4 regions of the Streptomyces sp. NPDC093795 genome follow, and region 1 is predicted to be linked to each of the others. Evidence: riboswitches for the same ligand, from Rfam matches in the RefSeq annotation. Region 1 holds a riboswitch; each other region holds the start of a gene.
What was found. Region 1 has a riboswitch for cyclic di-AMP ahead of ACIRB7_RS31130 (M23 family metallopeptidase). Riboswitches for the same ligand answer to the same signal wherever they lie in the genome.
Positions count from the first base shown of each region.

Region 1 (7,683 bases):
GTACTTCGGCTCCATCCCCGGCCACGACGGCAAGCCCGCACCGCGCCCCGGCGACCTGCCCGAGGTCATCGGCGAGCAGCTCCGTGAGGTCGTCGAGGAGGAGGTCCCGGCCCGCGCGCTGATGGCCGCCTACCGGCTGCCCCACGACGGCACGCGCGAGTGCGACGCCGCCGACCTGGCCCTGACGGTCCTCGGCGGTGGCGAGTCGTCCCGTCTGCACAACCGTCTGGTCCGCCGCGACCGCACGGCCGTCGCCGCCGGCTTCGGCCTGCTGCGGCTCGCCGGAGCGCCCTCGCTCGGCTGGCTGGACGTCAAGACCTCCGGCGGCGTCGAGGTCCCGCAGATCGAGGCGGCCGTCGACGAGGAGCTCGCCCGGTTCGCCGCCGACGGCCCCACGCCGGAGGAGATGGAGCGCGCGCAGGCCCAGTTGGAGCGCGAGTGGCTCGACCGTCTCGGCACCGTCGCGGGCCGCGCCGACGAACTGTGCCGGTTCGCCGTGCTGTTCGGCGACCCGCAGCTCGCCCTCACGGCCGTCGACCGGGTCCTGGACATCACCGCCGACGAGGTGCGGGCGGCCGCCGCGGCCAAGCTGCGCCCCGACAACCGCGCGGTGCTCGTCTACGAGCCCCTGGCGACCGAACAGAGCGACGACGACACCGCCGACGGCGATGACGATGCAGAGGGAGCGGACCAGTGACCGACGCTGCCGTGTCTTTGACGAGCATGGACTTCCACCCGCAGCCGGAGCCCGGTGCCGCCAGGCCCTGGGCCTTCCCCGCCCCGGACCGCGGGAAGCTGGACAACGGTCTGACGCTGCTGACCAGCCACCGTCCCGGCCAGCAGGTCGTGGCCGTGGAGCTGTTCCTGCCGGCCCCGCTGGACGCCGAGCCCGCCGGCCTCGACGGCGTCGCCACCATCATGGCCCGCGCGCTCTCCGAGGGCACGGACCAGCGCAGCGCCGAGGAGTTCGCCGCCGACCTCGAGCGCTGCGGCGCCACGCTCGACGCGCACGCCGACCACCCGGGCGTACGGGTCTCCCTGGAGGTTCCCGTCTCCCGGCTGCCCAAGGCGCTCGGGCTGCTCTCCGAGGCCCTGATCGCCCCGGCGTTCCTCGACACCGAGATCGAGCGCCTGGTGCGCAACCGGCTCGACGAGATCCCGCACGAGACGGCCAATCCGGCCCGTCGCGCCGCCAAGCAGCTCTCCAAGGAGCTCTTCCCGGCCGAGTCGCGGATCTCGCGGCCGCGCCAGGGCACCGAGAAGACCGTCAAGGCGATCGACGCGGCCGCGGTCCGCGCCTTCTACGAGGCGTACGTCCGGCCCGCCACGGCCACCGCCGTGGTCGTCGGCGACCTGACCGGCGTCGACCTGGACAAGGTCCTCGCCGAGACCCTGGGCGCCTGGACCGGTGAGCCGGCCGAGCCGCTCCCGATGCCGCCGATCTCGGCCGACGACACCGGACGGGTCGTCATCGTCGACCGACCCGGCGCCGTCCAGACCCAGTTGCTGATCGGACGGATCGGCCCCGACCGGCACGACCGCGTCTGGTCGGCCCAGGTCCTGGGCACGTACTGCCTCGGCGGCACCCTCACCTCGCGACTCGACCGGGTGCTGCGGGAGGAGAAGGGCTACACGTACGGGGTGCGTGCCTTCGGGCAGGTACTGCGCTCCGACAGCCAGGGGAACGGCGCCGCGATGCTCGCCATCAGCGGTTCCGTCGACACGCCCAACACCGGCCCGGCGCTCGACGACCTGTGGAAGGTGCTGCGGACGCTGGCCGCCGAGGGTCTCACCGACGCCGAGCGCGAGACGGCCGTGCAGAACCTGGTCGGGGTCGCCCCGCTCAAGTACGAGACGGCCGCCTCGGTCGCCGGGACGCTCGCCGACCAGGTCGAGCAGCACCTCCCCGACGACTACCAGGCCCAGTTGTACGCGCGGCTCGCCGAGACCGGCACGGTCGAGGCGACCGCGGCCGTGGTCAGCGCCTTCCCGGTGGACCGGCTCGTCACCGTGCTCGTGGGCGACGCGGCGCAGATCGCGGACCCGGTGCGCGCGCTCGGCATCGGTGAAGTCACCGTCGTGACCGGCTGATTCCGGCTCCCGGCCCGGCTCCCGGCCCGGCTCCGACACGGTCTGACCCGGCTCTGATCCGGTAAGGGGAGGGCTCCGACGGCATGTTTCGTCGGAGCCCTCCCCTTTGTCCGTATTAAGCGCAAGGGTGATCGTTTGCCCTGTGGCATGTCTTACAAACTGGCGAGTCCGGTTGGTGATTGAAAGATGATCCGCATAGCGTCGGTGCGTCTGTTCGGCAGTTGCACCCGCCGCACCCGCGGCACCCGGACAGTCATCGCCGAGTCCCCGTCAGGCGCGAGCCTGGGGAGCCGGGGACCCATACGTAGTCCCTGGGGTGAATCGGGCGCCTTCGTCTCGTACGGAGGGGCTCGTAGGAGACCTTCCTGCTCCGAACCCGTCAGCTAACCCGGTAGGCGAGAAGGAAGGAAAGGATCAGCCACTACATGGCGTTCACCCGTGCCACCGGGAAGCATCGTGGGTCGAGCCGGATGGCGCGCCGCAGCGTGGGCTTCGCCGGCGCCGCGACCCTCGCCACCACCGGCGTCATCGGAACCCTCGCTTCCCCGGCGCTCGCCGCCGACGCGGACAACCGCTCCGTCGAGGACACCGGCCTCACCAAGGTGATCACCGAGGACTCCCTCGTGGACCGGATCAACGCCCAGGCCGCCGCCCAGGAGCAGGAGGCCTTCGAGGCCGCCGCCAAGGCGAAGGCCGAGGCCGAGGCGAAGCGCAAGGCGGAGGCCCGCGCCAAGGAGATCCGCGAGGCGGAGGAGCGCGCCGCCCGTGAGGCCGAGCGCCGCCGCCTGAACTCCTTCCAGCTCCCCGTCGCCGGCTCGTACGTCTCCACCGGCTACCAGACCGGCGGCTCGCTCTGGTCCTCCGGCAGCCACTCCGGCGTCGACTTCCACGCCGGCTACGGCAGCAGTGTCGTCTCCGTCGGCTCCGGCACCGTCGTCGAGGCCGGCTGGGGCGGCGCGTACGGCAACAACATCGTCATCCGGATGAACGACGGCACGTACACCCAGTACGGCCACCTCTCCTCCATCGGCGTGTACGTCGGCCAGAGCGTCGAACCGGGCGAGCAGATAGGCATCTCCGGCTCGACCGGCAACTCGACCGGCCCGCACCTCCACTTCGAGGCGCGCACGAGCTCCGAGTACGGCTCCGACATCAACCCGCTCGCCTACCTCCGCGCGCGCGGCGTCAGCGTCTGACGCACGCCCACCTCAACGTCGCAAAAGCCCCGGCTCGTGCTGAGCCGGGGCTTTTCGTCGGTCAAAAAGGCTTCCATATTTCGCTGAGGCATCGGAAATTCCGGCGCGCTGCAATAGAGTCGCAGATCGGGCGCAGAACAGGCGTCGCAGAATTGTCTCGCGCAGACCAAGGCGGAGGTCGGACATGCGCATTCCCGCGCACTCGGTATGCACGGCGATCCGGGACGACATCGTCTCCGGCGTCTTCGAGCGGGGCAGCCGGCTGACCGAGGAACAGCTCGCCCGCCGGTACGGCGTCTCCCGCGTCCCGGTCCGCGAGGCCCTGCGCACCCTGGAGTCCGAGGGCTTCGTCGTCACCCGCCGCCACGCGGGCGCGCACGTCGCCGAGCCCACCGAGCAGGAGGCGGCCGACCTGCTCGACATGAGGGCGCTGCTCGAACCGCTGGGCGCCGCGCGTGCCGCCCAGCGGCGCACCGAGGCCCACCTCAAGGTGCTGCGGGGCCTGGTCAGACTGGGGCAGGAGCGGGCGAGACGGGGCCAGGGCGAGGACCTGCGCTCGCTCGGGGGCTGGTTCCACGAGACGCTGGCGCAGGCCTCGGGCAGCCCGGCCCTGACAGCGCTGCTGACCCAGCTGCGCCACAAGATCGCCTGGATGTACGCGGTCGAGCAGCCCGCTCAGCCGGTGGAGGCCTGGGCCGAACACGGCGCGATCGTGGACGCCGTGGCGCGCGGTGACGCCGAGCGCGCGCGGGCGCTGACCGCGCTGCACGCGGAGCGCTCGCAGCCGCTGCACCGGCTCAAAAGGCCGGAGCGCGGGCACGTGAGGGTTTCGCAACATGTCGTCAACACGGCGAGCGTCCGGAATTAACGCGCACACCGTATACAAAGAATAGCAATTCCGTGGCCCGCGTTCCGTGCTGCCCAAAAGCGGGCCGAATCCGGGTCGGTGGAAATGCGAAAGGCCGTGGCCGCCGGAATTCCGGCGGCCACGGCCTTTCGTCGTACGGGAGAGGTCGACCCGGGTCAGACGGTCTCGGGGAGCTCGTCGAGACCCTCGGCGACCAGCTTCGCCAGACGGTCCAGAGCGGCCTCGGCGCCGTCGGCCTCCGAAGCGAGGACGATCTCCTCGCCGCCCTGCGCGCCCAGGCCGAGCACCGCGAGCATGGAGGCGGCGTTCACCGGGGTGCCGTCGGACTTGGCGATCGTCACCGGAACGCCGGAAGCCGTGGCGGCACGGACGAAGATGGACGCGGGGCGGGCGTGCAGGCCCTCGGCCCAGCCGACGTTGACGCGGCGCTCAGCCATGGTGTTGCCCTTCAAGTCTTAAGCGGTTGTCTAGACCAGTCTCTCACGGGATGCTCCGTGCTCACGCCGACCTTCGGCCCGGGACCGGACCGCCTCTCGGCCCGCCCCCGCCGCCCACGGCGTGCTCACCACCTTGCACGGAGTGACCCCACCATGCACGGCGTACACCCACCGCGCGACCCGTGCCACCGCCGTGTCGCGGCCGTAGGCTGACCCCATGCAGAGCGCGTCGGAACAGTCGGAAGCGGCGGAACACCCGGCACGACCGGCGCGTCCGGAACCACCGGACCACGACTACCCCGACCACTGGGAAGCGGACGTCGTGCTCCGCGACGGCGGCACCGCGCGCATCAGGCCCATCACCGCCGACGACGCCGACCGCCTCGTCAGCTTCTACGAGCAGGTCTCGGACGAGTCGAAGTACTACCGCTTCTTCGCCCCCTACCCCCGGCTCTCCGCCAAGGACGTCCACCGCTTCACCCACCACGACTTCGTGGACCGGGTCGGGCTCGCGGCGACGGTGGGCGGCGAGTTCATCGCCACCGTCCGCTACGACCGCATCAACGAGCGCGGACTGCCGGCCTCCGCGCCGGCCGACGAGGCCGAGGTCGCCTTCCTCGTCCAGGACGCCCACCAGGGACGCGGAGTCGCCTCCGCCCTCCTCGAACACATCGCGGCGGTCGCGCGGGAGCGGGACATCCGGCGCTTCGCCGCCGAGGTCCTGCCCGCCAACACCAAGATGATCAAGGTCTTCACGGACGCGGGCTACACCCAGAAGCGCAGCTTCGAGGACGGGTCCGTACGGCTCCACCTCGACCTCGAACCCACCGACCGCTCCCTCGCCGTCCAGCGCGCACGGGAGCAGCGGGCCGAGGCGCGCTCCGTGCAGCGCCTCCTGACCCCCCGGTCGGTCGCCGTCGTCGGAGCCGGGCGCGCCGCCGGAGGCGTCGGCCGCACGGTCCTCCGTAACCTCCTCGGGGCCGGCTTCACCGGACGCGTGTACGCGGTCAACGCCGCGCTCGCCGCGCTCGCCGGGGGCGCCGGGGGTGAGGGCGCGGCCGCGGAGTTCGACGGCGTCCCCGCGTACCCCTCCGTCGGCGCCATCGGGCAGACCGTTGACCTCGCGATCGTCGCCGTCCCCGCCGAACGGGTGCCGGAGGCCGTCGCGGACTGCGGCGAGCACGGCGTACGGGGCCTCGTCGTCCTCTCCGCCGGGTACGCGGAGAGCGGGGCGGAAGGGCGCGAGCGGCAGCGCCAGCTCGTCCGTCAGGCCCGCTCGTACGGGATGCGGATCATCGGCCCCAACGCCTTCGGGATCATCAACACCGCCGACGTCCGGCTCAACGCCTCCCTCGCACCGCAGATGCCGGCCGCCGGGCGCATCGGACTCTTCACCCAGTCCGGCGCGATCGGCATCGCCCTCCTCGCCGGACTGCACCGGCGTGGCGCGGGCCTGTCTTCCTTCATCTCGGCGGGCAACCGCGCCGACGTCTCCGGCAACGACTTCCTCCAGCACTGGTACGACGACCCCGGGACCGACGTCGTCCTCCTCTACCTGGAGTCGATCGGCAACCCCCGGAAGTTCACCCGGCTGGCCCGCCGCACCGCCGCCGTCAAGCCGGTCGTCGTCGTCAAGGGTGCCCGGCACAGCGGCAGCGCCCCGCCCGGCCACCGGGTGCCCGTCACCCGCATCCCGCACGCCACGGTCTCGGCCCTGCTCCGCCAGGCCGGGGTCATCCGCGTCGACACGGTCACCGAACTCGTGGACGCGGGACTGCTCCTGGCCGCCCAGCCGCTGCCTGCCGGGCCCCGGGTCGCGATCCTCGGCAACTCCGAGTCCCTCGGCCTCCTCACGTACGACGCCTGCCTGACGGAGGGGCTGCGCCCGCTGCGGCCGCTCGACCTGACGACGGCGGCGGAGCCGGCGGACTTCCGGGACGCGCTGGCCGCGGCGCTCGCGGACGAGACCTCCGACGCGGTCGTCGTGAACGCGATCCCCTGGGTCGGCGAGAACGGCGCCACCGAGTTCGGCGACGGGGAGGTCCTCGCCGCCAGCCTCCGCGAGGCCGTCGCCTCGGCCCCGGCCCCGACCAAGCCGGTCGTCGTCGTCCACGTCGAGATGGGCGGCCTCGCGGAGGCCCTCGCGATCGCGACGAGCACGCGACCGGCGGCGCAGGGGAAGGGAGGGGGCGGCGGTACGGGGTCGGTGACCGGTCTCCGGCCCACGGGAACGGAGGCCCAGAGCAGCCCCGCGGCCCCGGCCGATCCCCGGCCCGCCACGGCGCAGGCACCCGCGGGCACAGCCGACACGGTCAGCACCGCGGGCACAGCCGACACGGTCAGCACCACGGGCGCCGTACCCCGGGCCACCACCCCCACCATCCCCGCCTACCCCGCCGCCGAGCGGGCCGTGCGGGCGCTGGCCGAAGCCGTGCGGTACGGGCAGTGGCGGCGGCAGGCGGCCGATCCCGGGCGGGTGCCCGAGTACGAGGACATCGACGAGGCCGGGGCCGCGGCGCTCGTCGAGCGGGTGCTCGGCAGCGGCGAGGAGGCCGACCCCCGGGGGGTGACCCTCGACACCGAGCAGGCCGGGGAGCTGCTCGCGCGGTACGGGATCGCCGTACTGCCGACCCTGCCCGCGCCGACGCCCGACGCCGCCGTCGCGGCCGCCGGCCGGCTCGGCTACCCGGTCGCCCTCAAGACGACCGCGCCACACCTCCGCCACCGCCCCGACCTCGGCGGCGTACGGCTCGACCTGGCGTCCGAGGAACAGCTGCGCACGGCGTACGCCGAGCTGACCGAGGTCCTCGGCAAGCCCGAGGAGCTCCAGCCGGTCGTGCAGGCCATGGTGCCCCGGGGTGTCGACACGGTCGTACGGTCCGCCATCGACCCGGCCGTCGGCGCCGTCCTCTCCTTCGGCCTCTCCGGCGCCGCGTCCGAGCTGCTCGGCGACACCGCCCACCGACTGGTTCCGGCCACGGACCGGGACGTCGCCGAACTCGTCCGTTCCCTCCGTACCGCCCCGCTGCTCTTCGGCTGGCGCGGCTCCGCCCCCGTCGACACCCCGGCCCTCGAAGAAGTCCTCCTCCGG
Region 1 is NZ_JBIWIO010000014.1:113,944-121,626, forward strand. Features, by position in the region: gene ACIRB7_RS31120 (M16 family metallopeptidase) at 1-697, shown strand, start outside; gene ACIRB7_RS31125 (M16 family metallopeptidase) at 694-2,091, shown strand; cyclic di-AMP (ydaO/yuaA leader) riboswitch at 2,339-2,504, shown strand; gene ACIRB7_RS31130 (M23 family metallopeptidase) at 2,517-3,287, shown strand; gene ACIRB7_RS31135 (GntR family transcriptional regulator) at 3,472-4,155, shown strand; gene ACIRB7_RS31140 (HPr family phosphocarrier protein) at 4,311-4,592, opposite strand; gene ACIRB7_RS31145 (GNAT family N-acetyltransferase) at 4,810-7,683, shown strand, end outside.

Region 2 (7,683 bases), on a different contig from region 1:
CCCTCGGACGCCATCAGGGCCCTTTTCCTTGTGAAGAACTTCACGAACTTTCCCGACGGGGTGTCGCCGGGAGGCTCGATAGACGCCCGCTATGCCACGGATAGGGCGATCCCATCGAGGATGTCGTGCTCGCTGACGACCACCTCGTGGGCCCCGACGCGCTCCACGATCTCCCGCAGGACGAGCGCCCCGGCGATGATCACGTCGACCCGGCCCGGGTGGATGACGGGGATCGCGGCCCGCTCGTCGTGCGTGGAGGCGAGCAGCCGGTCGGTGACCTCGGCGACCTGGGCGGCGGAGATCCGGGCGTGGTGGATCTTCTCGGAGTCGTACTCCGGGAGGCCGAGCGCGATCGCGGCGACCGTGGTGACCGAGCCGGCGAGCCCGACGAGGGTCCCGGCCGTGCCGATCGGCACGGTCTCGGCGGCCAGGTCGAGGGCGGCGCGGACGTCGGCGCGGATCGCGTCGGCCTCCTCGGCGGTCGGCGGGTCGTGCCGGACGTGCCGCTCGGTGAGGCGGACGCAGCCGATGTCGACGGAACGGGCCGCCTCGACGTGCTTGTTGCCGGTGACGAACTCGGTGGAGCCGCCGCCGATGTCCACGACGAGGTACGTCTCCGTGCCGTGCAGCTCGCCGGTGGCACCGGTGAAGGAGAACTCGGCCTCCTGGTCGCCGGTGATGACCTCGGGCTCGACACCGAGGATCTCCACGACCCCGTTCACGAACTCGTCGCGGTTCTCGGCGTCGCGGGAGGCGGAGGTGGCGACGAAGCGGATCCGCTCGGCGCCGAACTCCTTGATGACCTCGGCGTACGCGCGGCAGGCCGCGAAGGTGCGCTCCAGGGCCTCGGGGGCGAGCCGGCCCGTCCTGTCGACGCCCTGCCCGAGCCGGACGATGGTCATCCGCCGGTCCAGCTCGATCAGCTCACCCGTCTCCGGGTGGACGTCGGCGACGAGGAGGCGGATGGAGTTCGTACCGCAGTCGATTCCGGCGACCCGGGTCATTCCGCGGTCTCCTTCTCTTCCCCGCAGGGCGTGACGCACGGGCCCTTCGCCCACCACTCGGGCAGCATCGCGAGGGCCTCGTCGCCGAACGGGTTCACGCCCGGGCCCGCGACCAGCGAGTGGCCGACGAGGACGTGCAGGCACTTGACCCGGTCCGGCATGCCGCCGGCGCTCGGGAAGCCCTCCAGGACCTCGATGGCGTCACGGCGGGCGATGTAGTCCTCGTGCGCGGCCCGGTAGGCGGCGGCGAGCTCCGGGTCGGTGGCGAGCCGGGCCTGCATCTCCTTCATGACCCCGTTGGCCTCCAGGGTCCCGATGGCCGAGGCCGCCCGGGGGCAGGTCAGGTAGTACGTGGTCGGGAACGGCGTGCCGTCGGGAAGCCGGGGCGCGGTCTCGACGACGTCCGGGTTGCCGCACGGGCAGCGGTGCGCGATGGCGCGCAGGCCGCGGGGCGGCCGGCCGAGCTGGAGCTCGAAGGCGGCGATGTCCGCCTCGGTGGGCTCGGTGCGTTCGGTCTGCGGAGGGGGCGTTTCCATGTCTGCCTTGCTCGTCAGGTCGTTTCGGGCTTCAAGGACGGTCGGCGTGGTCGACGCCGTCCCAGAGGTTGTCGTACCAGGGGCGGTCCGCCGCGCCCTGGTCGGCGCGGGGCCGCTGCTCCGCGCCGGGATCGTTCACGGTGAATCCGGTCTCGCCGGGCAGCACGTAGTGGAGGTGCTCGCGGGCGAGGCGGCGGACGTAGGCCGGGTCCTGGAGGCGGGCCTTCTCGTCCTTCAGTTCCTCGACCCGCCGGGCCGCCCCGGCGGCCCTGCGCTCCTGCTCGGCGATCTCGCCCTGCTGGGAGACGTAGCTCCGCATGGGGTAGGCGAGTGCCACGACGAGGGAGCAGACGACCAGGGCGAGGAAGGCCGCGCGGCCGGTGAGCCGGGAGCGGCGGGCCTGGCGGCGGGTCTGGGAGCGGTAGACACGGGCGGCGGTCTGCTCGCCGAGCAGCCTGATCCGGGTCGCGGTCGAGAACCGGTCCCGGTCCTTCGCGGCCATGTCGTGTCGCCTCCCCTGTTCACGCGGACGTCCCCGCACACGGTACGGGACCGAGTACGGGGACGTACGGAAGCGGCTTCAGGAAGAAGCTCAGCCCTTGAAGCGCGGGAAGGCGCTGCGGCCGGCGTAGACCGCGGCGTCGTCGAGGATCTCCTCGATGCGCAGCAGCTGGTTGTACTTGGCGACGCGGTCCGAGCGGGCCGGGGCGCCGGTCTTGATCTGGCCGCAGTTCACGGCGACCGCGAGGTCGGCGATGGTGACGTCCTCGGTCTCGCCGGAGCGGTGGGACATCATGCACTTGAAGCCGTTGCGCTGGGCGAGCTCGACGGCGTCGAGGGTCTCGGTCAGCGAGCCGATCTGGTTGACCTTGACCAGGAGGGCGTTCGCGGAGCCCTCCTCGATGCCACGGGCCAGGCGCTCGGGGTTGGTGACGAACAGGTCGTCGCCGACGATCTGCACCTTGTCACCGATGCGCGAGGTGATGGTGTTCCAGCCGTCCCAGTCGTCCTCGTACAGCGGGTCCTCGATGGAGACCAGCGGGTACGCGGAGACGAGCTCCTCGTAGTACTCGGTCATCTCGGCGGCCGAGCGGGACTTGCCCTCGAACTCGTACGAGCCGTCCTTGTAGAACTCGGACGCGGCCACGTCGAGCGCGAGCGCGACGTCGGTGCCCGGGGTGTAGCCGGCCTCCTTGATGGCCTCGATGATGAGGTCGAGGGCGGCGCGGTTCGACTCCAGGTTCGGGGCGAAGCCGCCCTCGTCGCCGAGGCCGGTGGAGAGGCCCTTGCGCTTCAGCACGCCCTTGAGCGTGTGGTAGATCTCCGCACCCCAGCGAAGGGCCTCGGAGAAGGACTCCGCGCCGATCGGGGCGATCATGAACTCCTGGATGTCCACGTTGGAGTCGGCGTGCGACCCACCGTTGAGGATGTTCATCATCGGAACGGGCAGCAGGTGCGCGTTCGGGCCGCCGAGGTAGCGGAAGAGCGGGAGGTCCGAGGCCTCGGAGGCGGCGTGGGCCACGGCGAGCGAGACGCCGAGGATGGCGTTCGCGCCGAGCGAGCCCTTGTTCTCGGTGGCGTCCAGGTCGAACATGGCCTGGTCGATCAGGCGCTGCTCGGTGGCGTCGTAGCCGACGAGCTCCGGGCCGATCTGCTCGATGACGGCGAGGACGGCCTTCTCGACACCCTTGCCCATGTAGCGGTTGGGGTCACCGTCGCGAAGCTCGATGGCCTCGAAAGCACCGGTGGAGGCGCCGGACGGAACAGCAGCACGGCCGGTGCTGCCGTCGTCGAGGCCGACCTCGACCTCGACCGTGGGGTTGCCTCGGGAGTCCAGGATTTCCCGGGCTACGACGACGTCGATGGACGGCACGAGCATCTCCTTCTGGGATGTGACGCTGGATGTGACGCAAGGTCGGTGCAGGGGTCGCTCGGCCTTGCGACAAGAGCCTAACCGGCGCGGGGGCTCCGGCCAGCCGGGCGCCCGCCCCCTGGGACGAAAAAGGACCCAAGGGCATGCGTTTCGGGACGAAGGACATCAGATCTACTGGACGGTAACCGTCAGGTCGTTCCTCAGTCGTCCCTCGACGGGTGTGCCCGGACACAAGGAGCGGCCCGGAACGGACGGAACCCCGGTCGGGCGCGCACGGGGGACGGGCGCGCCGGACCGGGGTGGTCACCGCGGGAGGGTCGTGGGGCCGCGTGAGCCGCCGGACTCACGCGGACCGCCGGGCTCACTTCAGGTGAAGCTGCTGGCCCGGGTAGATGAGGTCGGCGTCGTCGACGATCTCGTCGTTCAGCTCGAAGAGCTGGGCCCAGCCGCCCTTGACGCCGTGCGCCTGGGCGATGGTGCTGAGGGTGTCGCCGGAGACGACCTTGTACTCGCCGTCACCCTTCTCGACCTTCTTGCCGGTCGGGGTGGTGACGGTCTTCTTGGCGGCCTGCGGCGCGGCCTCGCGCTGCGGGGCCTGCTCCTGCGGGGCCTGCTGCGTGGCCTTCTTCGGGGCCTGGCGCTGCTCGCTGCGGGTGGTCGGCTGCTCGGCCTTCCGCTCCTCCTGCTGCGGGGCGGACTCGGCGGAGCCGCCGTCGTAGGAGGCTCCGGAGAGGCCCACGCCACAGCTCGGCCAGGCGCCCTTGCCCTGGCCCGCGAGGACCTTCTCGGCGACGGCGATCTGCTGGGACTTCGACGCCTGGTTGGCGGTCGAGGCGTAGGCGGTGCCGCCGTACGCGGCCCAGGTGGAGGCCGAGAACTGGAGGCCGCCGTAGTAGCCGTTGCCCGTGTTGATGGACCAGTTGCCGCCGGACTCGCACTGGGCGACGCGGTCCCACTCGGAGGCCGTGGCGGCCGAGGCGGTGCCCGCGGTCAGCAGCGGGGCCGCGACGGCGACACCGGTGACGCCGACGAGCGTGGCGACCTGGGTGGCCTTGGAGGGACGGCGGTGTTTGCCCTTGCCGGAAAACAGCATGGAGATTCTCCTCACCGACGCCTGTGAGGTGAGCTGTCGGGTTCGGGCCGGAAAGTTGCCCGGCCGCGTGTCCTAGCACGCGGCTTCACCCCAAGCCGATCATCGGCCGTCTTTCTCAACGGCCGGGACCGGCACTTACCTTGGGTCCCCCACTCCTGCCTTCGGCGCTTACGCGACGACTGTTCCCATCGGCCGACGGCAGGATTCGGCGTTTCGGTCGACGGGGCCCGCGGTGGCGAGCGGTGACGACCGTAGACACAGACCCACCGGAAGTTCAAAGAGGCGTATTGCGGAAATATCGCCCCTACTTGGCTTCCGGAAGGTGGTGTTTGTGCAGGTGAGAGGTGACGGGGGCAAAGGTTACGGACGGGACACGCCAGTTGGGGTGAAGAGACTCATGTCTCACTTGCCCAGAACCGGACATTCCCGCCCGAATCACTTGGCCGTCGAAACCGGACCGTCCGTCAGATCGAGGCTCTGACCAGGGAGGATGAGATCCGGATCGATGCCCACCGTGCGCCGGTTGGCGTCGTAGAGGGCGGTCCAGCCTCCGGGGAGTTCGTTCGCCTGCGCGATGTCGGACAGGCTGTCGCCCGGCCGCACGGTGTACGCGCCCGAAGTGTCCTGACTGTCCGTTGCGCCCGAATCCTTCGCCGCGTCAACCGGCGTCGTGGCGAGAGGGCTTTCGGTCAGCTTGTTCTCGGATGAAGCATGTCTACCCGATTCAGGTGAAGTGTCCACCTTGCCGGTTTCCTCCGGTGCGGCATCGCCCCGGTGCTTGCCGGTGCCGGGCGTGGCCGACGACGCGTCACCTTCCGGAGTGCCGGGCGTTACGGACGAACCAGGCGTACCGGGCGTGACGGAGGCGTCAGGGGTGCCGGGCGTGACCGGGGTGACCGGGACGACCGGGTTGACCGGGACGACCGGCGCGGCCGGGTCGGTCGAGCCGCTCGGGGCGGTCGGGGTGGTCGAGCCGGTCGGTGCGGTGGGGCTCACCGGAGCGGTCGGCGAGACCGGGGCCGTCGGCGAGACGGGCCCGGTGGGCGGGGCCGGCGTGACGGGAGCGGTCGGCGTGACCGTGCCCGTCGCCCCCTTCGTGGTCTCCGGGGTCCCCGTGGAGGCCCCGGGCAGCCCCGCCGTACGGTTCGACTCGACGACCGGGCCCGTGGGGGTCTTCGGGACGGAGGTCGGGCCGGGGTCCACACCGGTGGCCGTGCCGTCGTTCGTCAGACCGGCGATCGGCGCGCAGGTGGCCCACTCGACGGAGCCCTTCGCGAGGGCCTTCTCGGCCACCGCGATCTGCTGGGCCCGGCTGGCCAGGTCGGCGCTGGGCGCGTACGCCAGGCCGCCGTTCCGCTCCCAGCTGTCCTGGGTGAACTGGAGCCCGCCGTACATGCCGTTGCCGAAGTTGGCGCTCCACTGACCGCCGGACTCGCACTCGGCGACGCGGTCCCAGGTGGCGGCGTCGGCCGCGGAGGCGGATCCGGCGGCGAGCAGCGGCAGCGCCATCGCGGATCCGGTCACACCGGCGGCGACGACGATGGCGGGGGCCTGACGGGGGCGACGGTGTCGTCCGTTCCCGGAACGCATAGGAGCGCCTTTCGCGTGACGGCTGAGAGTGCGGTGAACGTAGCGGTATTCGAACGCTCGTCACAAGTCGATGGCCGCACGATCACGCGAAGATCACATTTCTGACACGCCGTCACTGTGGCGGAGCGGTACGGACGGGGAGAACTCCACCGGAAGCGTGCGCAATCCCCGCATGATGAGCCCTCCGCGCCACCGCAGTTCGGCCGGGTCGGCGGCGAGTCGCAGGTCCGGAAGACGCGTCAGGAGGGTCGCGAGCGCCGTCTGTCCCTCCAGCCGGGCGAGCGGCGCGCCGAGGCAGTAGTGGATGCCGTGGCCGTACCCGAGGTGCTGGTTGTCGCGCCGGGTGAGGTCCAGCGTGTCCGGCGCAGTGAACCGCTCCGGGTCCCGGTTCGCCGCGGCGAGCACGACGAGCACCGGGTCGCCGGCCGGGATCGCCTGCCCGCCGATGGTCAGCGCCCTCGTCGCGTACCGCCAGGTCGCCATCTCCACCGGCCCGTCGTACCGCAACAGCTCCTCCACCGCGGTCTCCAGGAGCGCGGTCTCGCCCGCCGCGACCGAGGCCTGGAGCCGCTCCCGCCGCTCCGGGTCCCGCAGGAGCGCGTAGACGCCGTTGCCGATGAGGTTGATGGTCGTCTCGAAGCCGGCGAAGAGCAGCACGAAACACATGGCGGTGGCTTCGGCCTCGGTGAGGTGGTCGCCGTGGTCGCTCGCGCGGATGAGGCCGGAGATCAGGTCGTCGCCGAGGTCCTGGCGCTTGCGGTGGATCAGCTCCGCGAGATAGCCGCGGATCTTCTTCACCGACCGGGCGACCCCGCCGCGGGGCCCGCCGCCGTGCCGGATCATCATCCCGGCCCAGTCCCGGAAGTCGTCCTGGTCCTCGCGGGGCACGCCGAGCAGGTCGCAGATCGCGTAGATGGGCATCGGGAACGCGAACTCGTGGATGAGGTCCGCGCTCCCCTTCTCCGCGAAGGAGTCGATGAGCCGGTCCGTCAGCTCCTGCACGCGCGGGGCGAACTCGGCGACGCGGCGCGGGGTGAACGCCTTCGACACGAGCCGCCGCAGCCGGGTGTGGTCGGGCGGGTCGATGTTGAGCAGATGCGTCATGAGGCCCGCGCTGCGCTCGCCGGGGATCCCCGTCTTCCCCGGCTCCGCGTGGTGCACCGGGTTCTTGGAGAGCCGCTGGTCGGCGAGGGCCTGCCGGGCGTCCGCGTACCGCGTCACGAGCCAGGCGTCGACCCCGCTGGGCAGCGTCGTCCGGTGCACGGGCGCGTGCTCCCGCAGCCAGGCGTACGAGGGGTACGGATCGCTCGCGAACTCCCAGGTGAAGAGCTCGGGGGCGGGCGGCGCGGCAGACGGACGGGCGGGGGCGGGGCCGGGGGTGGTGCTCACCCCCCGACGGTACAGGGCGACCCCGGCGGTGAGGTGTGTGGAGATCATGTGATCAAGAAGGGGGGCCGTGCCCTAGATTCGTGCGGTGGATCCTCAGATGCTCAGAAGCACGTTCGCGGTCGTCGAGAGACGGGCCGAACACGCCGTCACCTTCTTCTACTCGCATCTTTTCTGGAACAACCCCGGCCTGCGCGAGCT
Region 2 is NZ_JBIWIO010000009.1:55,686-63,368, forward strand. Features, by position in the region: gene ACIRB7_RS23600 (exopolyphosphatase) at 90-1,004, opposite strand; gene ACIRB7_RS23605 (DUF501 domain-containing protein) at 1,001-1,540, opposite strand; gene ACIRB7_RS23610 (septum formation initiator family protein) at 1,572-2,042, opposite strand; gene eno (phosphopyruvate hydratase) at 2,133-3,413, opposite strand; gene ACIRB7_RS23620 (transglycosylase family protein) at 3,775-4,506, opposite strand; cyclic di-AMP (ydaO/yuaA leader) riboswitch at 4,510-4,683, opposite strand; gene ACIRB7_RS23625 (transglycosylase family protein) at 4,942-6,096, opposite strand; gene ACIRB7_RS23630 (cytochrome P450) at 6,190-7,485, opposite strand; gene ACIRB7_RS23635 (globin domain-containing protein) at 7,583-7,683, shown strand, end outside.
Region 2: another riboswitch for cyclic di-AMP. It lies ahead of ACIRB7_RS23620 (transglycosylase family protein); the one in region 1 lies ahead of ACIRB7_RS31130 (M23 family metallopeptidase).

Region 3 (7,683 bases), on a different contig from region 1:
GCGACTGCTGCCCGTGGTGCGGGAGTCCGACCTGCGGCGGTCTTCGGCGGGGGTGCGGGCGCAGGCGGTGCTGCGGGACGGGACGCTGGTCGACGACTTCCTGATCCGGGAGGCGGCCCGGACGGTCCACGTCCTGAACGCGCCTTCGCCGGCGGCGACGGCGTCGCTGCCGATCGGCCGGGAGGTGGCGGGCCGGGCGCTGGCCTTCCTGTGACCGGCCCCACGCCGGGCCTGGTGGGAGGCCGGGCGCCGTAGAATTGGGGGCATTGTGTCTGAGCAGACTGAGAAGAGCCCGTACCCCACCCCGCGCGGCAGCCAGCGGTTCGCCCCCGGCGAGGGGCCCCTGCCCGACCCCGCGGGGTCGCATCACGAGCGCCGCATCCGCAGCTTCCAGCCCCGCCGCAGCCGCGTCACCACCGGCCAGGCCGAGGCCATGCTGAAGCGGTGGCCCGACTGGGGCCTCGACATCGACGGCAAGCGGGTCCTCGACCTCGGCGCGATGTTCGACGGGCTCCCGGTCGTCCTGGAGATCGGCTTCGGCATGGGCGAGGCGACCGCGCAGATGGCCGCCGCCGACCCCGGCACCGGCATCCTCGCCGTCGACGTGCACACCCCGGGCCAGGGCAATCTGCTCGGCCTCGCCGACCGCAACGGCCTGACGAACGTCCGGGTCGCCAACGGCGACGCGATCATCCTGCTCCGCGAGATGCTCGCCACGGACGCCCTCGACGGCTGCCGGGTCTACTTCCCCGACCCGTGGCCCAAGGCGCGCCACCACAAGCGGCGGCTCATCCAGCCCGAGTTCCTCGACCTCCTCGCGACCCGGATGAAGCCCGGAGCCGTACTGCACTGCGCGACGGACTGGGAGGAGTACGCCGAGCAGATGCTGGAGGTGCTCTCCGCGCATCCGGACTTCGAGAACACCCTGGCCGACGGCGGTTACGCGCCCCGCCCCGACTTCCGGCCCCTCACCCGCTTCGAGGGTCAGGGCCTGGACAAGGGCCATGTCGTGCACGATCTGCTCTTCCGCCGGAAGTGACCCCGAGCGGGTAACCGGGTAACTGCGTCGCCCGGTGTCGGTGGGGGTCGTTAGGGTCGCACACGTGTCGAACCCCGCCCCCTCCGACCAGCCGGAGACCGCTCCCGTCCCCCACCGGGACACCGAGGAGCCGGCCTTCCCCGCCGCCGCCGACCGGTCCCAGTGGCGGTACCGGCCACGCCGGGCCTTCTGGCGCAGCAAGCTGGTCCGGGCCATCGCCGTCATCACCGTGCTCGCGATCTGCGCCCTGTTCATCCTGGCGCTGGTCCGCGAGCAGACCGGCACCGAGGGCTTCCTCGTCGGCCTCGGCCTCGCCCTGCTTCCCGTACCGCTGCTCATGGCCGCCTTCCGCTGGCTCGACCGGGTCGAGCCAGGCCCGTGGAAGAACCTGCTCTTCGCCTTCGCCTGGGGCGCCTTCGCCGCCGCGCTCGTCGCGATCCTCGCGAACACCTTCGCGGTCCGCTGGATCGCGACGGCCACCGCGGACCCGGACTCGGCGGACACGCTCGGCGCCACGGTGGTCGCGCCGGTGGTGGAGGAGAGCGCGAAGGCGGCCGCGATCCTGCTGCTGTTCCTCTTCCGCAGAAGGAACTTCGGCGGCCTCGTCGACGGAGTCGTCATCGCGGGTTTCACCGCGACCGGCTTCGCCTTCACCGAGAACATCCTCTACCTCGGCAACGCCTTCGGCGAGGACCAGGAGTTCGGCACCTCAGGGCTCGGTTCGGTGACCGCCGCGACCTTCTTCGTACGGGTCGTGATGTCTCCGTTCGCGCATCCGCTGTTCACCGTGCTCACCGGCATCGGCTTCGGCTTCGCCGCGCTCGCCCCGCGCGGGAAACGCCTCCGGAAGGTGCTGCTGCCGCTCGCGGGGCTGCTGCTCGCGATGGGCCTGCACGCCGCCTGGAACGGCTCGGCCACCTTCGGCGGGCCCTGGGCCTTCTTCGCGGTGTACGGGGCGCTCATGGTCCCGGCCTTCGGCCTGCTGACCTGGCTCGCGGTGTGGAGCCGGCAGCGGGAGCTGCGCACGATATCCGGGGAGCTCCCGGCGTACGCGGCGGCCGGCTGGCTCTCCCCCGCCGAGCCGCTGGCGCTCTCCTCGATGCGGGCCCGTCAGCTGGCCCGTTCGTTCGCGGCCCGGACGTACGGCCCGCCGGCCGCGCGGGCGGTGGGCGAGTACGAGTCCTTCGCGACGACCCTGGCGTTCCTCAGGGACCGGGCCCGGCGCGGCACGGCAGGACCCGACTTCCCGGCCCGCGAGCAGGAGCTGCTCCACCACCTGTGGCAGCGCCGCGAGGTCGCCTCGCCCGCGCTCACCTACGCGGCCAGGGCCACGGGCCGGGCCTGGTCGCCGCCGCAGTACCTGGACTACGACGGCTACAACCCGTACCGGAGCTGAGCCGAAGTTCTCGGCTCTCGGGCCTCAGACCGTCAGGCCCTTCGAGCGGAGCCACTCCGCCGGGTCGATGCCGGTGCCGCCGGGCGTGTGCACCTCCATGTGGAGGTGGGCGCCCGTGACGTTGCCGGTGGCGCCGACGCGGCCGATCGTCTCGCCGGTGCCCACGGTCTGGCCGACGCCGACCGTCATGGACGATAGGTGGCAGTACCAGACCTCGGTGCCGTCCTCCAGCTCCAGGACGATCCGGTAGCCGTACGAGCCGGACCAGCCCGCCGACTTCACGGTGGCGCCGTGGACCGCCTTGAGCGGGGTGCCGGTGGGGGCGGCGAAGTCGAGGCCCGTGTGGTGACCGGAGGACCACATCGAGCCGGACTGCATGTAGGTGGCGCTGACGGAGTACGAGGAGAGCGGCATCGAGTAGCTCGCGGCGAGCTGCGCGAGGCGCTCGGCCTCGGCCTTCGCCCGTGCTTCCTCCTCCGCCTTGGCCTTGGCCTCCGCCTCGGCCTTCGCCTTCGCCTCGGCGGCCGCCTTCTCCGCGGCCTCGGCCTTGGCCGCGGCCTCCGCCGCCGCCTTCTCGGCGGCCGCCTTCTCCGCCGCGGCCTTCTCCGCGGCGTCCGCGGACGCCTGCTGCTGCTCGGCCTGCTGGAGGATGCGGGCGCGCAGGGCCTCGCCCGCGTCGGCGGTGCCGGCCGCCGTCCTCGTGGCCTGCTCGGCCGTCCCCGCCTGCTCGGTCTTCCCGGCCTGCTCGTTGTCGAGGGTGGTGTACGTGGCGGCGGTGAGCGGGTTCGGGTTGGAGCGGGCCGCGCCGGCGGCCGCCATGTCGTCGCCGGCGCCCGAGGCCGAGCCCGTACCCGCGTCGTCCGCGTCCGGGAGGAGGGCGCCGACGCCGGGGAGGTCGTGGGCGTCGGGCAGGTTTAGGTCCGGGAGGTCCGGCAAGGAGATGGCCACCGGAGGCTTCTCCTGCGCGGTGGCGAGGCCGCCCGCGCCGACGGCCGCGATGACACCGACACCGAGGACGGTGGAGGAACGGGCGAAGTTGGAACGCTGCTTGACGACCCGGTGCCGGCCGCCGGAGCGGCTCTGGGCGCGGAGGGAATCCTCGGTGGGGTTCCACTCGGTGCCCGGCGCGGCGGGACCCGCACCACCACCGAAGGCGTCGAAGGGAGCCTCGGGGGCAGGGGTGTTGGACGCCACGAAGGGGCGCTCCTTTCCTTCCTTCTCGCCTACCGGGTTAGCTGACGGGTTCGGAGCAGGAAGGTCTCCTACGGGCACGGTCGCACAGGTGCGAAGGGCCCGATTCACCCCAATTGGTGGTTCCCCGGTTCCTTTTCAGGATTCGGCGCGTGCGCACGGTGCCGCCTCTTGCGGCGGCTGGGACGACCGCGCTGCGTTATCGAACGTTAATAGACGGAGGGTCCCGATTCCAAGCCGTTCCTCTTGATCATTCATTGAATTGGTAGGGAATGGTCCGAGTTGACCGCCCTTCAGCAGGCGCCGCCCAAACCCCCGCGATCTGACGTTATGTCAATTGTTATCGCAGCGACACCTCTCGACTACGGCCGGTGACCGGGGCCGCCCGGCGGCACCACCGGCATCGTGCGGCGCCGCTCCGGCTGCCCCGTCGCCGGACGGCTCAGCGCGAGCAGCGCCATGTCGTCCGTCGCCCCGCCGCCCGTGTGCAGCCGTACGTCGTCCACCAGCGCGTCCAGCAGTTCCTCGGGCCCCGGGAAGATCCGCCCGGCGAGGCGCGCGCCCGGGTCGTAGAAGACTCCCGCCGCGTTCCGGGCCTCCGAGAGGCCGTCGGTGTAGAAGAGCAGCGTCGCGCCCGGCGGGTACGGCCGCCCCTCGGCCCGGTCCGGCCACACCGCCAGATCACCCATGCCGAGCGGCAGCGCCGGTTCGGTCGGCTCCAGCGTGTCCAGGCGCCCGTCCGCGTACAGCATCAGCGGCGGCGGATGCCCGCGGTTGACGACCCGTACGAAACCGTCGAAGGTGCCGCTCCCGTCGCCGCGCGGGATCTCGGCCAGGACCGCGGTGGTGAACCCCTCGAAGGCGTCGAGCCCGTCCCTGCGGGTGCCCTCGCGGGCCAGCGCCCGTTCCAGGCGCTGCGCCACGCCCTCCAGGCTCCGCTCCTGCTCGGCCGCCTCCCGGAAGGCCCCGATGACGACGGCCACGGCCTCGACCGCCTCCATCCCCTTACCCCGGACGTCCCCGACCACGAGCCGTACCCCGTAGGGGGTGTCCTGGACGGCGAACAGGTCGCCGCCGATGAACGCGTCCGCCTGCGCCGCCTCGTAACGGGCCGCGCACTGCAGTCCGCCGATCCGCTCGGCCGGCGTCGGCAGCACGGCCTTCTGCGCGGTCTCCGCGATGACCCGCGCAGAGGCGAGCCGTTCCCCGCTCCTGCGCACGACCCGGCTGACGAGAAGGGCGAGCGCGGAGACGGTGACGACGGTCAGGGTCTCGGTCAGGGTCGGGACCTCGTCGGCGGTGCCGTTGTAGAGGTGCAGCCCGACGGAGGCGAGGACGGCGGCGATCCCCGTCAGGAGCGTCGTGAGGGTGGAGAAGAAGGGCGCGGCGATCAGCGGGGCGGCGGAGAAGAGCGGCGCGGCGGTGTACGCGGGCGGTGTCAGTAGGTCGAACACGACCCCGCCGGCGATGACCAGCGGCGGCAGCGCGCGGATGAACCGCCGGGCACGCCCGTACGGGCGACGGCCCTCGCCGCCCCGCCGCCCACCGCCGCCCGCTCCTAGGGGGTGCCCCACCTGTGCTCTCCTGCCCGGTCCGTACCCGGCCGCGGTCGGTACCGCGCCCTTCCAGGGTGGCCGCCGCCCCGCCGTGCGGCGACTTCCACGGGTCCGACTGGCGTACGGGGCGGAGCCCGGCGCGGACCTGCGCGGAGGCGGCCGTCAGAGGTTCCGCTCCGCGTAGACCTCCATCGCGTCCCGGACGAGGACCGCGGTCCCCTCACCGTGCTTGTCGTAGTTCGCGGTGAAGCGCGGGTCGTCGACGTACATCCGGCCGAGACCGATCACGTACTCCTTGCTCGGGGTCGTCGTGTGCGACAGCCACGCGACCTGGCGCCGCGCGATCGCCTGCACCTCGTCGCTGTCGGCGGCGAGGCCGTCCCCGAGCGCCCGGGCGAAGTCGCGGGCGATGCCGGACTGCTCGTCCATGAACGCCTTCCTCTGCGCGGCGTCGAGCGAACGCCACCAGCGGTCACCCTGCTCGTACGCGTCGCGGCCCCAGCGCTCGGTGACCTCCTCCTCGTACACCGTGTGGTCGAAACCGTCGAACACTTCGTCGGCCATGAGTTCGTCTCCGTTCTCGGTCTTGTGGAGAGTGGTCCGCACCGACGCGATCTGGCGTCCGATGCGCTCGCGCTCCTGCTCCAGGAGGGCGAGATGGGTGCGGAGGGCGGCGGACGTGTCCCGCTGCCCCGCGAGGACCTCGGCGATGGCGGGCAGCGAGAGCCCCAGCTCGCGCAGCAGCAGGATCCGCTGCAGACGCACGAGCGCCGCCTGGTCGTAGTACCGGTAACCGTTCGCGCCGATCCGGCTGGGCTCCAGCAGTCCGCGCTCTCCGTAGTGCCGGAGGGTGCGGCTGGTGGTGCCGGCCTTCTTGGCGATCTCTTGGATCGACCACTCCATACCGAGAACGCTAAATCTTGACGTCGCGTCAAGGTCAAGCGGAGAAGTGCCGGGAAACGGGCACACGACGAAGGCCCGGATCCAGTGACTGGATCCGGGCCTTCGTTGCTACTGAGTAGCGGGGACAGGATTTGAACCTGCGACCTCTGGGTTATGAGCCCAGCGAGCTACCGAGCTGCTCCACCCCGCGTCGGTAAACCTGACTCTACGCTACGGGCGGGGCAATCACGAAATCGGTTTACGTCAGCAACCGATCAGCAGCAGATCGGCGGCGTTCAGCAGCCGGTCAGCAGCCGCAGTCGTCGGCGTCGACCGGTGCCGTCAGCGGGTCCGCGGCCTTCTCCGCGGGGCCTTCCCAGGTCTCGTACGCGAAGCCCTCCCGCACCCAGTACTCGAAGCCGCCGAGCATCTCCTTCACCTGGAAGCCCAGCTCGGCAAGGGCCAGCGCCGCGCGCGTGGCGCCGTTGCAGCCGGGGCCCCAGCAGTACGTGACGACCGGCACGGACCGGTCGAGCAGCTGGTCGGCCTGCTCGGCGATGAGCGCGGTCGGCAGGTGGAGCGCGCCGGGGACGTGCCCCTGGTCCCAGGAGGCGGTCGACCGCGAGTCGATCACCACGAAGCCCGGGTCGGTGCCCTCGGCGGCCGCCGTGGCGAGCGCGGAGGCCACATCGGAGACGTCGGCGTGGAAGGCGAGGCTCGCGGAGAAGTACGCGGCAGCGGCGGCAGGGGAGGCCGGCGGCGTGCGGAGAACGGGGTTGACCTGCGTCGTTGTCGTCGTCATGGTGATCAATCTACGGACGAAGATCACCGCGCTGAAGTGAGGATCCACGGTGGTCGGGGGCGGCGACCGGGGAAACCCGGGCGTTCGCCAGGAGGCGGCGTGGATCTCACACATCGGGATCTCACGGCTTCAGCTCCGTGGTCCGGTCCGCCGCCGCAGCCGTGTCACATCGACGAGGTTTCCTCCGTCATGACGGCATGACGGCATGACGGCATGACGGCACGACGGGACGCGAACGGGGAGAACGACGAGTGGAACAGGACCGCGACACCAACGAACTGCTGGCCCGGCGCTTCGAGGCCGACCGGGGTCATCTGAGAGCGGTGGCGTACCGGATGCTGGGCTCGCTGAGCGAGGCCGAGGACGCCGTCCAGGAGGCCTGGTTCAAGCTGAACCGCAGCGACGTCAGCGGGGTCCAGAACCTCAGCGGCTGGCTGACCACGGTCGTCGGCCGCGTCTGCCTCGACATGCTGCGCTCCCGGGGCTCGCGCCGCGAGGACCCGCTGGAGTACTACGTCCCCGACCCCGTCGTACGGCTCCCCGACACCACCGACCCCGAGCACGCGGCCGAGGTCACCGAATCCGTCGGCCTCGCGCTCCTCGTCGTCCTGGAGACCCTGTCACCGGCCGAACGGCTCGCGTTCGTGCTGCACGACATGTTCGCCGTCTCCTTCGACGAGATCGCCCGGATCGTCGACCGCACCCCGGCCGCCACCCGCCAGCTCGCCAGCCGCGCCCGCCGCCGGGTGCAGGACGCCTCCCCCGCCGCCGGGCCGGACGCGCGACGGCAGCGGGAGATCGCCGACGCCTTCCTCGC
Region 3 is NZ_JBIWIO010000012.1:17,899-25,581, forward strand. Features, by position in the region: gene lhgO (L-2-hydroxyglutarate oxidase) at 1-214, shown strand, start outside; gene trmB (tRNA (guanosine(46)-N7)-methyltransferase TrmB) at 269-1,039, shown strand; gene ACIRB7_RS28075 (PrsW family intramembrane metalloprotease) at 1,104-2,435, shown strand; gene ACIRB7_RS28080 (M23 family metallopeptidase) at 2,460-3,629, opposite strand; cyclic di-AMP (ydaO/yuaA leader) riboswitch at 3,641-3,787, opposite strand; gene ACIRB7_RS28085 (PP2C family protein-serine/threonine phosphatase) at 3,989-5,200, opposite strand; gene ACIRB7_RS28090 (MerR family transcriptional regulator) at 5,345-6,085, opposite strand; tRNA gene ACIRB7_RS28095 (tRNA-Met) at 6,202-6,275, opposite strand; gene ACIRB7_RS28100 (rhodanese-like domain-containing protein) at 6,372-6,866, opposite strand; gene sigJ (RNA polymerase sigma factor SigJ) at 7,118-7,683, shown strand, end outside.
Region 3: another riboswitch for cyclic di-AMP. It lies ahead of ACIRB7_RS28080 (M23 family metallopeptidase); the one in region 1 lies ahead of ACIRB7_RS31130 (M23 family metallopeptidase).

Region 4 (7,683 bases), on a different contig from region 1:
TACAGATGGAGGTGCCCGTCATGCACGCTCGCCACGTACTGCCCGAGTTCACGGAGCGGACCAGCTACGGAACCCGGACCCTCGACCCCTACTCCCGGCTCCTCGCCTCCCGGATCGTCTTCCTCGGGACACCGATCGACGAGACCTCGGCCAACGACGTCATCGCCCAGCTCCTCTATCTGGACCACGCGGCGCCGGGCCAGGACATCTCGCTCTACATCAACTCCCCCGGCGGCTCCACCACCGCGACGACCGCGGTCTACGACACGATGCGCTCGCTCCACTGCGACGTGGAGACCACCTGCCTGGGCCAGGCCGCCTCCACCGCCGCGCTCCTGCTCGCCGCCGGCACGGCGGGCAAGCGGCTGATGCTCCCCGGCGCCCGGGTCACGCTCCGTCAGCCCGCCCTGGACGAGCCGATGCAGGGGCAGCCGAGCGACCTCGACCTCCACGCGCGCGAACTGCTCCGGCTGCGCGCCCTGGTGGCCGGGGCGTTCGCCGAGCACACGGGGCAGCCCCGGGAGCGGATCGACGCCGACCTGGACCGTCTGACCGTCCTGGACGCGCCCGCGGCGGTCGCGTACGGCCTGGTGGATCATGTGATCACCAGCCGGCGCGCGGCCGCCGGCGGCGCGGCGCGGTGAGCCGGCCGTGGTCCCCGAGCTGCCGCCGCTGCCCGCCCTGACCCGGGCCGAGGGCGAACTCGTCGACGTGTACCTCGAAGTCGTCGACCTCCTGGGGAAGATCAATCCATCCAGGGGTACGCATACCTATGGAGCTCTACGGGCGGCACAGGCCCTGGTGGGGCGGGCCGAGGCGCTGCGCGAAGCTCTGACGCTGATGCATGTACGGGGTGAGAGCGAGGTGCACGCGGACACATTGGCGCGTGCTCTGCGCGTGTTGGACGGGGAGCGCAGGACCGGTCGGGTCACCGTCCCGGGACCACGCGCGAGTTGACATTTCGTCGTGTCGTGTCGAGGTCCGTACGGCCGACATCTGCCGCAGAAACACTCCCTCGTTCGGCGTAGTCGACGAGTCGATTAATGGCTCGGGTGACTTGCGCACCACGTGTACACATCTGGCGGAATGGGGCGTTCCACCCCTGGTGCGGGGCTCGTTGGCCAAACCTCCGAAGATCACGAAAGCGTCCTGTCCACCCGAACGGATCAGTCGTGAGGAGCCTCACATATCGCTGTTTCAGCTCGGATTTCACCCTGGGTGTGGGTCAAGATCCCTGTCGACGACAAGCCCCCGCCGCCGCGGCGGGGCGGTCCGGGCGGACGCCGAGTCCTGCCGCTGTCCCGGACGTCTGGTCGACAGGAGTGGATCGGCAGGAGTGGAGGACCCGATTTTTACGGGGCGTACGCGCTGTTTCGGCAGCGGGGCCGTCCCTTGGGGTGAAGCCGCGACCGCGGCCGGGCATCTTCGCCAGCCCGAACCCGACAGGTCATCCTTCGCAGGCGGCTGACGAAGGGTTGCGCATGACTGCGCAGATGCACGTCCCGTCCCTGCTGTCCCGGGCCGGAGCCGTCTCGGCTCTCACCCTCGCCGCCGTCGGCGGCACGCTGCTCGCACCAGGTGCGGCATCGGAGGCCCAGGCAGCCACCACGCACGCGAACAAGGCACTGAGCGTCGCCGCGTCCAAGAAGGGAGCCCCGTACGGGTACGGGAGCGCCGGGCCCTCCCGGTTCGACTGCTCCGGTCTGACGCTCTACGCGTACAAGAAGGCGGGCAAGCCGCTGCCCCGTACCGCGCAGCAGCAGTACAACAAGACCCAGCACATCTCCGCCTCCACCCGGCAGAAGGGGGACCTGGTCTTCTTCCACTCCGGCGGGAGGGTGTACCACGTGGGCATCTACGCCGGCAGCGGCAAGATCTGGCACTCGCCCAAGTCGGGGTCCTGGGTGAAGCTCGACAAGATCTGGTCGTCGAAGGTCTACTACGGCCGCGTCCGGTGACCCGGCGGACAGGCGTTAGCAGCTCGCCAGGGGGGCCACGGTCCACGGGATCGTGATCCAGACCGTCTTGCCGCCGTCCTCGGTCGGAGTGACCGAGAGACGGCCGCCCGCCTCCGCCGCCAGGACACGGATGATGACCATGCCCCGGCCGTTGTCCTGCTGAACCGCCGCCGGGAGGCGGCGGGGCCGGCGGGGGTGGCTGTCGGTGACGCCGATGTGGAGCCGCTCCTCGCGCTCCAGGCGGACCTCCACCGTGAAGGTGGGTGACTGGCCGAGGGTGTGCAGGACGGCGTTGGAGGCCAGTTCGGAGACGATCAGACGGATCGAGTCCGCGATGTCCGCGGCGCCGTCGAGACCCCAGTCGGTGAGGACGTCCGCGACGTACCGCCGGGCCGTGGGGACCGAGGCGGGGTCGCTCGGCAGCGTGAGAGATGCTTCCTGGTGATCTGCCATGGCGACGCTGTCCCTTTCCCGCCGGGGCCGCTGCCCCGGATCGCGCTTCGCGTCAGAGTGCCACCGATCGTGCCGCGCCGGGCGGCGTTCCACCAAGATATGTCCCCATCTGTCGCCCGAAGCGGTGAACTATGGTCCTCGGGAACCCCCTTGGGCCGACGTTCACCCCTGCCGGGCGGCGGGCGCGGTCCTCAGGATCGTCTCCACGGCGCGCTCGATCTGCGCGTCCGTCAGATCGGCGCGCGCCGTGAGACGCAGCCGCGAGATGCCGTCGGGCACGGACGGGGGCCGGAAGCAGCCGACCGCGAGGCCCTGCTCGCGGCAGTCCGCCGCCCAGCGCAGCGCCGCCTCCGGGGAGGGGGCGCGCACCGACACGACGGCCGCGTCGGGCCGGGCCGCCGTGAGGCCCGCCTCGGTGAGCAGCCCGTACAGCGTGGTGGCGACGGTACGGGCCCGCCCGGCGAGGCCCGGCTCGGCCGCCAGCAGCCGGAGGCTCGCCAGCGCACCGCCCGCGGCGGCCGGGGCGAGGCCGGTGTCGAAGATGAAGGTGCGGGCCGCGTTCACCAGGTGCTCGATCACCCGGGCCGGGCCGAGGACGGCGCCGCCCTGGCTGCCGAGGGACTTGGAGAGGGTGAGCGTGGCCACGACGTCCTCGTCGCCCGCGAGCCCGGCTTCGTGGAGGGCGCCCCGGCCCCCTTCGCCGAGGACGCCGAAGCCGTGGGCGTCGTCCACCACGAGCCCGGCGCCGTGCGCGCGGCAGGCCGAGGCGAGCTGCGGCAGCGGAGCCTTGTCTCCGTCGACGGAGAAGACGGAGTCGCTGACGACCAGGGCCCGCCGCCCCGGGTGCGCGTCCAGGGTCTTGGCGACGGCCTCGGGGTCGGTGTGCGGGACGACGGCCGTCTCCGCGCGCGCGAGACGGCAGCCGTCGACGATCGAGGCGTGGTTGGACGCGTCGGAGACGATCAGCGAGTCCCGGCCGCCGAGCGCCGTCAGGGCGGCGAGGTTGGCGGTGTAGCCGGAGGAGAAGACGAGAGCCGCCTCGAAACCGCAGAACTCGGCGAGTTCGCGCTCCAGGCGGGTGTGCAGTCGGGTGGTGCCGGTGACGAGCCGGGAGCCGGTGGAGCCCGCGCCCCAGCGCCTCGCTGCCTCGGCCGCCACCTCGGTGACCTCCGCGCGGCGGGTGAGCCCGAGGTAGTCGTTGCTCGCCAGGTCCAGCAGCTCCGACTCGGCCGGCCGGGGCCGCAGCACCCGGACGAGACCGGCCTCCGCCCGGCGGCGCGCCTCGCCGTCGGTCCAGTCGAACGCGGTACGGCGCGGGCCCGCGGCCCGTGCGTCGTCGGCCTGTGACATGCGGCGATCCTTTTGTAGGCAGCGCACAGACCCTAACCGGAGGGTGCCGAGGTCGGGATGTGGTCATCCACACACCTCTATCGGGGGCGTTTGTTCGGTTCCTCCTTGGCCCCGGGGTGGGCGGTAGGTAAGGATCAGCGGTTATGGACCTGCTGAACACGCTGGTGGAGAAGGGGCTGCGGCGCGAGCTGCCGACCCGTGAAGAAGCGCTCGCCGTCCTGGCGACCTCCGACGACGAACTGCTCGATGTGGTGGCGGCGGCCGGCAAGGTGCGCCGTCAGTGGTTCGGGCGCCGGGTGAAGCTCAACTACCTGGTGAACCTGAAGTCGGGGCTGTGCCCCGAGGACTGCTCGTACTGCTCCCAGCGGCTCGGCTCCAAGGCCGAGATCCTGAAGTACACCTGGCTGAAGCCGGACGAGGCCTCCCAGGCCGCCGCGGCGGGTGTCGCGGGCGGAGCCAAGCGGGTGTGTCTGGTGGCGAGCGGCCGCGGTCCGACGGACCGTGACGTGGAGCGCGTCGGCAGGACGATCGAGGCCATCAAGGAGCAGAACGAGGGCGTCGAGGTGTGCGCCTGCCTCGGTCTGCTCTCGGACGGGCAGGCGGAACGGCTGAAGGACGCCGGCGCCGACGCGTACAACCACAACCTGAACACGTCCGAGGCGACGTACGGGGGAATCACCAAGACGCACACCTACGCGGACCGCGTGGACACCGTGCAGAAGGCGCACGCCGCCGGTCTCTCGGCCTGCTCGGGTCTGATCGCGGGCATGGGCGAGACGGACGAGGACCTCGTCGACGTCGTGTACGCGCTGCGCGAGCTGGACTCGGACTCGGTGCCGGTCAACTTCCTCATCCCCTTCGAGGGCACCCCGCTCGCCAAGGAGTGGAACCTCACCCCGCAGCGCTGCCTGCGGATCCTCGCGATGGTGCGGTTCGTCTGCCCCGACGTCGAGGTCCGGATCGCGGGCGGCCGTGAGGTGCACCTGCGTTCGATGCAGCCGCTGGCCCTGAACATCGCGAACTCGATCTTCCTCGGCGACTACCTGACGAGCGAGGGCCAGGCCGGCCAGGCCGACCTGGACATGATCGCGGACGCGGGCTTCGAGGTGGAGGGCGCGGGCACGACCACGCTGCCCCAGCACCGTGCGGACGCGCTCGCGGCGGCCGGTGCGGCTGCCGGTGCGGCGGGCGGCGGCTGTGGCTCCGCCGCGTCGGCGGGTTGCGGTTCGTCCGCGTCGGCCGAGGGCGCGGGCTGCGGTTCGCACGCGGAGGCCGGCGGTGGCTGCGGTCCCTGCGGCGGTCACGCGGTGCCCGCTCCGGCGGAGGCGGAGACGGTCACGGGCAACGCCCGCACCGACCTGGTGGCGGTACGGCGCCGGGGCGCCGGCACGGACCTCGCGCCGAACGCGTGACGCCCGTGCGCAACGACGAACTCCTCACCCTGGACCGGGCGCACGTCTGGCATCCGTACGGCCCCATGCCGGGACGCACGGACCCGCTGGTCGTGGAGTCCGCCTCCGGTGTACGCCTCCGGCTCGCCGAACCCGCCGAGGGCCAGGCCGAGTTGGTCGACGGCATGTCGTCCTGGTGGTCGGCGATCCACGGCTACAACCACCCCGTGCTCAACGAGGCAGTGCGCGGCCAGCTGGAGCGGATGAGCCACGTCATGTTCGGCGGGCTCACCCACGAGCCGGCCGTGCGGCTCGCCGCCCGGCTCGTCGAGATCACGCCCGGACCGCTGCGGCACGTCTTCCTCAGCGACTCGGGGTCCGTGTCCGTCGAGGTCGCGGTCAAGATGTGCCTCCAGTACTGGCGCTCCCTCGGCCGCCCGGAGAAGCAGCGGCTGCTCACCTGGCGCGGCGGCTACCACGGGGACACCTGGCAGCCGATGTCCGTGTGCGACCCCGAGGGCGGGATGCACGAGCTGTGGACGGGGGTGCTCCAGCGGCAGGTGTTCGTGGACGCCCCTCCGGCCGCCTACGAGGAGTCGTACGCCGAGCTGCTGCGTACCGAGATCGCGACGCACGCGCACGAACTGGCCGCGGTGATCGTGGAGCCGGTGGTGCAGGGCGCGGGCGGTATGCGCTTCCACGACCCGGCGTATCTGCGGGTGCTCCGTGAGGCCTGCGACGAACACGACGTGCTGCTCGTCCTCGACGAGATCGCCACCGGGTTCGGGCGGACTGGCACGCTGTTCGCCGCGGACCAGGCGGGCATCTCCCCCGATGTGATGTGTCTGGGCAAGGCGCTGACCGGCGGCTACCTGTCGATGGCGGCGACGCTCTGCACGAGCCGGGTCGCCGACGGGATCTCGCGGGGCGAGGTGCCGGTGCTCGCGCACGGCCCGACGTTCATGGGGAACCCGCTGGCGTCCGCGGTGGCCCTGGCCTCGATCGACCTGCTCCTCTCCCAGGACTGGGAGGTCGAGGTCAAGCGGATCGAGGCCGGACTGCGGGAGGGGCTCGCGCCCGCGGCCGACCTCCCCGGGGTGCGGGAGGTACGGGTGCTCGGTGCGATCGGCGTCGTCCAGCTCGACCACCCGGTCGACATGGCGGCGGCGACGCGCGCGGCGGTCCGGGAGGGCGTGTGGCTGCGCCCGTTCCGGGACCTGATCTACACGATGCCGCCGTATGTGACGGGCGACGAGGACCTGGCCCGGATCTGTGCCGCCGTGCGCGCGGCGGCGGCAGCGGGCTGAACGGCGAGAACGACAGTACGGCAGCAGGGCAGAACGGGAGCAGCAGTGGGAATCGTCGTCGTCAGCGGCACGGGTACGGAGATCGGCAAGACGGTCGTGACCGCGGCGGTGGCCGCCGTGGCCACGGCCGCCGGCCGGTCGGTCGCCGTCCTGAAGCCCGCGCAGACGGGTGTCGGGCCGGAGGAGCGCGGCGACGCGGACGAGGTCGTCCGGCTCTCGGGCGCCGTGGGCTCCGCCGAGCTGGGCCGCTTCCCGGAGCCGCTCGCTCCGGGCACGGCGGCCCGGCGGGCCGGACTCGCCCCCGTGGGGCCCCGTCAGGTCGCCGACGCCGCCCGGAAGCTGGCGGCCGAGCACGACCTGGTCCTCGTGGAGGGCGCGGGCGGACTGCTCGTGCGCTTCGACGAGGAGGGCGGCACGCTCGCGGACGCGGCCGCGCTGCTCGGCGCGCCGGTCCTGGTGGTGGCCCCGGCCGGTCTGGGGACGCTCAACTCGACGGCCCTGACGGCGGAGGCGCTGCGGGCGCGCGGGATCGAACAGCTGGGCGTCGTGGTCGGCAGCTGGCCTGCCGCGCCGGACCTGGCCGCGCGGTGCAATCTGGCGGACCTGCCGGAGGCGGCGGGCGCGCCGCTCCTCGGAGCCGTACCGGAGGGGTCGGGGTCGCTCGACCCGGCGGAGTTCCGGGCGGCGGCGGGCGGCTGGCTGGGCCCCGCGCTCGGGGGCACCTGGGACGTGGAGGAGTTCGGGGGGCGGTTCGCCGCCGCCTTCGGGGACGCCTCCTTGTTCGATGAGCAGCCCTCGGGGCGGTGACTCCGTAGGCTGGAGGCATGCGTGCTTCCGTGCAGGAGATCGTGTTCGACTGTGCCGACCCGGCTGCCCTCGTCCGCTTCTGGACGGAGCTCCTCGGTGGTGATCCGGTGGACCGGGGCGACGACTGGTCGTATGTGGACCCGCCGGGATTCGTCCGGCTCGCTTTCCAGCGGGTGCCGGAGGGCAAGACGGTGAAGAACCGGGTCCATCTCGACCTTCGGGCGGAGGACGTCGAGCGGGCCGCCGATGAGGCTCTGCCGCTGGGCGCGGCCCGGGTCGGCGGCCTGGTGAAGGACGAGTACGGCGCCTTCCAGGTGATGCGGGATCCGGAGGGCAACGAGTTCTGCTTCGTGTCGGGCTGAGGTGGTTCGGATGACGCTGCTGAGGTGGTTCGGATGAGCGTGATGCTGCTGAGGT
Region 4 is NZ_JBIWIO010000003.1:155,565-163,247, reverse strand. Features, by position in the region: gene ACIRB7_RS09565 (ATP-dependent Clp protease proteolytic subunit) at 21-644, shown strand; gene ACIRB7_RS09560 (hypothetical protein) at 652-957, shown strand; cyclic di-AMP (ydaO/yuaA leader) riboswitch at 1,348-1,479, shown strand; gene ACIRB7_RS09555 (C40 family peptidase) at 1,482-1,958, shown strand; gene ACIRB7_RS09550 (ATP-binding protein) at 1,974-2,411, opposite strand; gene ACIRB7_RS09545 (8-amino-7-oxononanoate synthase) at 2,574-3,761, opposite strand; gene bioB (biotin synthase BioB) at 3,905-5,173, shown strand; gene ACIRB7_RS09535 (adenosylmethionine--8-amino-7-oxononanoate transaminase) at 5,239-6,459, shown strand; gene bioD (dethiobiotin synthase) at 6,505-7,266, shown strand; gene ACIRB7_RS09525 (VOC family protein) at 7,284-7,628, shown strand.
Region 4: another riboswitch for cyclic di-AMP. It lies ahead of ACIRB7_RS09555 (C40 family peptidase); the one in region 1 lies ahead of ACIRB7_RS31130 (M23 family metallopeptidase).